One region of the Methylopila musalis genome, then DNA from elsewhere that is predicted to be linked to it. Evidence: riboswitches for the same ligand, from Rfam matches in the RefSeq annotation. Region 1 holds a riboswitch; the other holds the start of a gene.

Region 1 (4,009 bases):
GAGGGCAAGCGCATCGGCGAGGCGTCGTTCACGGCCTCGCCCCACGGCGTGCTCATCGACATCACGGTCGAGGCGGGCGCGCTGCCGCCGGGCAAGCGCGGCCTGCACTTGCACGAAAAGGGCGACTGCTCCGACCACGGCGAGTTCAAGAAGGCCGGGTCGCACGAAGGCCATGGCGAGGGCAAGCACGGGCTGCTGAACCCGAACGGGCCGGAGCCGGGCGACCTGCCGAACCTGATCGTGCTCTCGGACGGCTCGGCGCAGGCGGCGCTGTTCACCAATCTGGTGAAGCTCGACCAGCTCAAGGACGGCGACGGCTCGGCGCTGATCATCCACGCCGAGAAGGACGACCACATCTCCCAGCCGATCGGCAACGCCGGCGCCCGCGTCGCCTGCGCGGCCATAAAGTGACGTGAGAGGGGCGGCGCGGACTTGCGCGCCGCCTCTCTTTTTTTGTCCGCCGAAAGCGGACGCGACGAGCGTCCCGTTGAACCATCGGGACGCTGTTTGAGCGTTCAGGAACGCCGTCATGCCCGAGCTTGGCCTCGGGTATCCACGACTTCGCCGCTCAGGTTTTCACCCGGCAGAACGTCGGGAATACCCGGCTTCGCCGGGCATGACGGTTTGGCTTGGCGTCGCTCGGACGCCTCAGCCCGTCACTCGGCGGCGACGTAGAGCGCGCCGCCCTGCTTCAGGAACTCCTCCGACTTCTGCTTCATGCCCGCCTCCGCTTCGAACGAGACGTTCTGGGCGCGGACTTCGGCGCGCAGGTCCTGCGTGATCTTCATGGAGCAGAACTTCGGCCCGCACATGGAGCAGAAATGCGCCACCTTGTGCGCGTCCTTCGGCAGGGTCTCGTCGTGGTAGGCGCGGGCGGTGTCCGGGTCGAGCGAGAGGTTGAACTGGTCCTCCCAGCGGAAGTCGAACCGCGCCCGGCTCAGGGCGTCGTCCCGGAGCTTGGCCGCCGGATGACCCTTGGCGAGATCCGCCGCATGGGCCGCGATGCGGTAGGTGATGACGCCGGTCTTCACGTCGTCGCGGTTCGGCAGGCCGAGATGCTCTTTCGGCGTGACGTAGCAGAGCATGGCGGTGCCGAACCAGCCGATCATGGCCGCGCCGATGCCGGACGTGATGTGGTCGTAACCCGGCGCCACGTCGGTGGTGAGCGGCCCGAGCGTGTAGAACGGCGCCTCGCCGCACACCTTGAGCTGCTTGTCCATGTTGGCCTTGATCTTGTGCATCGGCACATGGCCGGGGCCCTCGATCATGACCTGGCAACCCTTGTCCCAGGCGATCTTGGTCAGCTCGCCCAGCGTCTCCAGCTCGGCGAACTGGGCGGCGTCGTTGGCGTCGGCGATGGAGCCGGGCCGCAGGCCGTCGCCCAGCGAGAACGACACGTCATACTTGCGCATGATGTCGCAGATCTCGTCGAAGCGCTCGTAGAGGAAGCTCTCGCGATGCCCGGCGAGGCACCAGCGCGCCATGATCGAGCCGCCGCGGGAGACGATGCCGGTGACGCGGTTCGCGGTCAGCGGCACATGGGCGAGGCGCACGCCCGCGTGGATGGTGAAGTAGTCGACGCCCTGCTCGGCCTGCTCGATCAGCGTGTCCTTGAACACCTCCCAGTCGAGCTTCAGCGGATCGCCGTCCACCTTCTCAAGCGCCTGATAGATCGGCACCGTGCCGATCGGCACCGGCGAGTTGCGGATGATCCAGGAGCGGATGTTGTGGATGTTGCGGCCGGTGGAGAGGTCCATCACCGTGTCGCCGCCCCAGCGGATGGCCCAGACGAGCTTCTCCACCTCTTCCGCCGCGCCCGAGGTGACGGCCGAATTGCCGATGTTGGCGTTGACCTTCACCAGGAAGTTGCGGCCGATCGCCATCGGCTCCAGTTCGACGTGGTTGATGTTGGCCGGGATGATGGCCCGGCCGCGCGCCACTTCCGAGCGCACGAATTCCGGCGTCACGAATTCGGGGATCTCGGCGCCGAAATCCTCGCCGTCCGCCCGGCGCTCGTCGGAGCCGGCGACCGCCGCCTCGCGGGCGAGGTTCTCGCGGAACGCCACATAGACCATCTCCTCGGTGATGATCCCGGCCTTGGCGAACTCGTACTGGGTGACGAGCTGGCCCGCGGCCGCCTCGCGGATCGCGCGGGTCGCCGGACACGGCGCCACCAGACGCTCGGCGGAGACGTTGCCGTTGTCCTCGGGCTTCACGGCGCGGCCGGCGACGCTGGCGTAGCCGCGCGCCGCGATCCACGCCTCGCGCACCGCCGGCAGGCCGTTCGCCAGATCGATCGCCGGGTCGGTCTCGGTGTAGGGGCCGGACGGATCGTAGACCCGCACCGGCGGCTCGTTCGGGTCGCTCAGCGCGATCTCGCGGAACGGCACCCGCAGCTCCGGATGGGACGCCGGCGCGGCGTAGACCTTGCGGGAGCCGAAGATCGGCCCGGTGGTGACGCTTTCCGGCGCGGCCTTCGCGTCCTTCGGCGGAACATGGACGTTCATGGGGGATCTCCTCCTCGATGTTATCGTTCAGGAGATCCGGGATGGTGACGAAAAAGTCTGGGAGGCCGCGCTCACGCCGCGCGGCCACAAGCTCCCGTCCCTTCGCCGGCATGACCCGGATCAGGTTCTAAGGGATCGGCGTCGCGCCATCTCAGCCCGGCATTGCAGCCGGACGCCCCTCGGAATGGGGGTGAGGTTAGAAGCGGTCGAAGCTCTTGTCGAGACGAAAGGTCGCGGGAGGGGCTGACGGAGGCGCGCCCACTTTCTTGTCCCGGCCCTGAGCCGGGACCCAGACGCCCGCCGTCTCAAGGCCATGGCGACGGTTTCGCGCATTCCGGAAACGCCAGCGTTTCTGGGTCCCGGCTCAGGGCCGGGACAAGAAAGTGACGGCGCATCGCAACCTCGCGCGCCCTCTCAGCCCGCGGCTCGCTTACGGCCGAATGCGCTGCGTCACGATCGCGTCGTAGAGCGCGGCGTCGAGGGGGGCGTAGCGGTTTTCGTTGGGGTGGGCGAAATAGAGCGGATCCGTCGTGCGGGCGGGGTCGGCGCCCTCGTCCACCAGATCGACCTTGCGCTGCTTCAGCGTGCCGGTGACCTCCACCTCCGGGGCGAGGCGCAGGAACACGGGGCGGGCGTAATGGGGCAGGCTGCGGCGCACGTGGTCGTGCAGGGCCTGAAGGTCGACGCCCTCCTCCGCCGGCGCGATCAGCGCCATGCCGGCGCGGCCGTCATAGCCGGGGATGCGCACGCCGTAGACGTTCACGTCCCGCACGCCCGGAAACACCGAGATCGCCTCGGAGACCTCGGAGGTCGCCACGTTCTCGCCCTTCCAGCGGAAGGTGTCGCCGATGCGGTCCACGAAGTAGAAGTAGCCTTGCGCGTCCTTGCGCATCAGGTCGCCCGTGCGGAACCAGCGGTCGCCGGGCTCGAAGGCGTCCGCCAGGATCTTGCGGCGGGTGGCCTCCGGGTCGGCGTAGCCCTCGAAGCGCATGGAGGGCTTGGACGGATCGTTGAGGATGCGCCCGATGATCTCGCCCACCTCGCCCGGCGCGCATTCGATGCAGCGCCCGTCCGGCCCCCGCACCGGCTCGCCCGCCTCCATGTCGAAGCGCACCACCTTGGTGGGGAACTTGCGCTTCATGTAGAACGGGATGCGCCCGACCGCGCCCTCGGCGCCGTCGAAGTTGAACAGCGCCACGTTGCCCTCGGTCGCCGCGTACCATTCCAGCACGCGGGGGATGCGGAAGCGCTCCACGAAGGTCGGCCACACGTCCGGCCGCATGCCGTTGCCGCAGGCGAGCCGCACCTTGTGCCGCGTCTCGCCCGCGCTCACCGGGGTGTGGATCAGGTAGCGGCAGAGTTCGCCGATGTACTCGATCATGGTGCATTCGGTGGCGGCCACGTCGTCCCAGAACGCGCTGGCGCGGAACCGCTCCCGGATCACCACCGAGGCGCCCACCAGCAGCGGCGCGCAGGCCGCGATGACGCCGCCGACCGTGTGG
Region 2 (4,009 bases), on a different contig from region 1:
GACCGAACACGTCCGGCTGCAGCGTGTCGGCGTCGCCAATCACCTCCAGCTTGATCCAGGACGTGCCGAACACCTCCCGCGCCATCTGGGCGGTGGTCACGGCCTCCTGCACCGAATGGCAGCCGGCGGTGTTGGGCAGCACCTTCACGTTGAGGTCGGCGATCAGGCCCCAGAAGTCCTGCCCCTCCCGCAGGCGACCGGACTCCCGGCGCAGCGACACGGTGAGGATGTCGGTTCCCGACGCCCGCGCCGCGTCCGCCAGCACGAGCGGCGAGGGGTATTGCGCGGTGCCGAGCAGCAGCCGCGAGCGCAGCTCGACGCCATAAAAGGTCAGCATGTCATCCTCCCTGCCGGGGCGCGACGATCTCGATCCGATCGCCGTCGTTGAGCGCGGTCGTGGCGCGGGCGCGGGCGGGCACGAAGGCGCCGTTCAGCGCGGTCGCCACCACGGCGTCGCCATAGTCCAGAATCTCGAGCGCCCGCGCGAGATCGGAGGCCGCGAGATCAAGCGCGTCGCCGTTCACGATCAGCTTCATGGCCGCTCCCTGTCTGTCCGAGCACGGCCTCCGCCACCGCCCGCGCGCAGGTGGGCGACAGCAGGAAGCCATGGCGATAGAGACCGTTGACGTAAGTCACGCGGCCGCGGCTTTCAACGCGCGGCAGATTGTCGGGGAAGGCCGGCCGCACGTCCGCGCGGGTCTCGAGGATCTCCGCCTCGCCGAAAGCCGGATGCAGCGCGAAGGCCGCGTTGAGCAGATCCGCCACCGAGCGCACCACCGGCCCGCGCCGCTCCGCGCTCTCGAGCATGGTGGCGCCCAGCATGAACACGCCGTCGCCGCGGGGCACCACGTAGAACGGGATGCGCGGATGCAGCAGCCGCACCGGGCGCGCGAAGGCGATCTCGGTGGTGCGGACCACCAGCATCTCGCCGCGCACGCCGCGCAGGTCCGGAACCGCCTCGCGGGCGGCGAAGCCCCGTGCGTCCACCACAGCGTCGCCCTCGGCCTCGTCCGCTGTCGCCGCGACGCCGTAGCGGATCTCGCCGCCGAGCGCGACGAGGCGGGCGGCGAGCCCGGCCAGCGCCGCGCGGGGATCGAGATGAGCCTCGCGGGGAAAGAACAGGCCGGAGCGGAAGCGGCCGGCGAGGTCCGGCTCCAGCGCCGCGATGGCCTCGGCGTCCACGGTCTCGAACGCCTCCGTGCGGCGGGCGAAGCGGGCGAGCTCGGCATGGTCGCGGGCCGGCGCCACCACCAGCGTGCCGGCCTGCGTGACACCGTCCACCGCCTCGGGCCACCAGTCGAGCGCGGTCCGGCCGTCCCGCAGCACCGCCTCGTCCGCGCTTTCCCGCTCGCACCAGGGCGCCAGCATGCCGCCGGCGGACCACGAGCAGGCGAGGGCGCCCAGACGGTCGCCGCGCTCCAGCACGGTCACGGAGACGCCGAGCAGCGCCAGCTCCTCCGCCGCGGTCAGGCCTGCGACGCCGGCTCCCAGCACTGTCACGCGCATGGGCGCGATCCTTTCCATGCAGCGGGCGCGGCGGACGGAAGAGGCGCGGGGACGGAAGCCATGGATCGTTCGCCCCGTTCCTTCGCCGGCACGACCCGGATCAGGTTCAAAGGGTCCGGCGATCGCCGTCTCAGCCCGGTCGGGGCGCCCCTCGGAGAGCCCGGACGATGGGATGCTGGAGCCGGCGTGTCAACGGGTCGCAGGCCTCCGCGCCGTGTCTCCGCGGCGTCACAGAACCGAAAAAGATGACGGGTGGACGAAATGGTGCGTTGCAAACTAAGATAGTGCTATGCAGCATAAGTAAATTGTGTGAACCTCGAAAGATTGTTGCGTAGGGCGTCGTCGTTTTGGCGTCCGCAAGCGTTCTGCTCCGGCTCGAACGTCGCTTTCGTATCGAGCCGCTCTCGCGCGGGCTCATTGCTCGCACCTGTCCACCGGGGCTTCGGCCCGCGAGGAGGAGTGAGGCGGGACCTATGGCGAACGGCTCCGGCATCGGGAAGCTGGTTTCGACGCTCGCCGTCGTGGCCTTCGCGCTCACGGTTCAGGGCGGCGCCGGCGGCATGTCGTCTCCGCCCGCCTTCGCCGCCGACGGCGCCTATTCCGGCGCGCCGCGCTGGGGCGCAGGCTCCCTCGCAGATCCCCGCCGGTTCGCCAGCGCCGAAGCCGAGGCCGCGGTGGAGAGCGCCTGCGCCTCCACGGCGCCGTTCCTGGTGCTCGACACCTTCCGCTACCACCGCGCCGCCAATCTCGACGACGACCTGACCGATCCCGATCACCCGGAGGCGGTCCGCGTCAGCCATGGCGATCTCGTGGCCGCCATCGCCGGCCTCAGCCATGCGCGGGTGACGGCCTATCAGATCGACCCGGTGTTCAACGCCGCCACGCTGGCGCGCGACATGGCGCGGCTCGCGGCCGACATTGAGTCCGGGCGGATCGAACGGCCGGCGGCCGTGATCAGCTCCATCGTGCTGCCGGTCGATCTGGACGACGTGAACCGCCAGCTCGGCCCCTCCGACCGCATCGCGCACGGCGACATCTCCCGCTTCCGGGCGAAGGCGCTGGACGCGCTGGCGCAGCTCGCGGGCGGCGACAACCCGTACCGCATCGTCCGCGACGCCATGGCGAGCCTGCGCGCGCGGGGCGTGCCGGTGTTCGTGGCGGCGGGCAACACCGCGCCCGACCGGCTGGTGAACATGCTGGCGCTGAACGAGGGCGTCTACGCCATCGGGGCGCTCGGCGCGGACGGCCGGCGCACCGACTACACCAGCACGCCGGATCTGGTGTCGGTCTGGACGCCGGGCCAGTTCGTCGTCACCGAGACCGAGGGCGGCGTCGGCCTCAACCGCGACCGGGAGCCGGTGTTCCGCGGCCCGGCCTTCGCGGAGGAAAAGGCGCTGATCGCGCGCTACGTCGGGCGTCTGCCGGCCGAGGTCGTGATCGCGCCGCCACCGGCGCTGGCGGCCCTGCCGCAGGACGCGAGCCGCCGCATGCGCCTCGGCTTCGCCCGCAAGGCGCTGCGCGAGGGCCTGTACCCCACGGCCGATCTGCTGGCGCTTTACGGCTACCCCTCCACCTCGGGCCATGTGCGGCGGTCGCTGCAGCAGGGCGCCTACATGCATTACCCTTCCGACACGATCTTCTCGGTGGACCGGGACGGACGGCTCGCCTTCGATCCGCTGGGCGACGGGCGGCCGGGGCAGCTGGCGGTGAACGACGCCACCTCCTTCGCGGCTCCCAACGTCTGCGCCTCCGGCCCCGCCGCCACGCGGGTCGCCAGCGGCGAGCCTGTGCGGGCGGCGGGCGCGCGCTAGAACACCTGGCGCGGGGACCGGGCGGGGGCGCTCCGACAGGTTGGGCTTGAGCGCAGCGCGCGGCGCGGCCAAAATCACGGCTCCGCGAGGCAGGAGTCGTCATGTCGGATCGGCACAGCATCACGCCCGAGGCGCTGGCGCGTCGCATCGCGCAGGGGCGGGGGCGCGCGCCGGCCGATCTGGTGATCAAGGGCGCCCGGGTGCTGGACGTCGCCACCGCCACGCTGTTCGAGAGCGACGTGGCGATCGCGGGCGACACGATCGTCGGCACCTTCGGAACGTACGACGGCGCCGAGATCGTCGACGGGCGCGGCCTCACCGTGGTTCCGGGCTTCATCGACGCCCACGTTCACATCGAATCGTCGCTGCTGACGCCGGCCGAATTCGAGCGCTGCGTGCTGCCCCATGGCGTGACCACCGCGATCTGGGACCCGCACGAGATCGCCAACGTGCTGGGTGCGGATGGCATCGACTACGCGCTGCGCGCGGCCGAGGCGGCGGTGATGGACATCCGGGTCAACCTGTCCTCCTGCGTGCCCGCTTCGCCGCTGGAGACCTCCGGCGCGCGGCTGGAGGTCGAGGACCTGCTGCCCTTCGTCGGACGGCCCAAGGCGCTCGGCCTCGCCGAGTTCATGAACTTTCCGGGCGTGCTGAACGGCGATCCGGGCTGCATGGCCAAGCTCGCCGCATTT

What was found. Region 1 has a riboswitch for thiamine pyrophosphate ahead of thiC (phosphomethylpyrimidine synthase ThiC). Riboswitches for the same ligand answer to the same signal wherever they lie in the genome.
Region 2: linked by a shared signal. The riboswitch ahead of thiO (glycine oxidase ThiO) and the one ahead of thiC (phosphomethylpyrimidine synthase ThiC) in region 1 are both predicted to bind thiamine pyrophosphate.

The regions. Positions count from the first base shown of each region.
Region 1 is NZ_JBHTMX010000001.1:130,424-134,432, forward strand. Features, by position in the region: gene ACFQ4O_RS00560 (superoxide dismutase family protein) at 1-411, shown strand, start outside; gene thiC (phosphomethylpyrimidine synthase ThiC) at 657-2,507, opposite strand; TPP riboswitch at 2,588-2,697, opposite strand; gene ACFQ4O_RS00570 (long-chain-acyl-CoA synthetase) at 2,938-4,009, opposite strand, start outside.
Region 2 is NZ_JBHTMX010000013.1:1,911-5,919, reverse strand. Features, by position in the region: gene ACFQ4O_RS03545 (thiazole synthase) at 1-337, opposite strand, end outside; gene thiS (sulfur carrier protein ThiS) at 339-536, opposite strand; gene thiO (glycine oxidase ThiO) at 505-1,506, opposite strand; TPP riboswitch at 1,567-1,668, opposite strand; gene ACFQ4O_RS03530 (hypothetical protein) at 1,980-3,317, shown strand; gene ade (adenine deaminase) at 3,419-4,009, shown strand, end outside.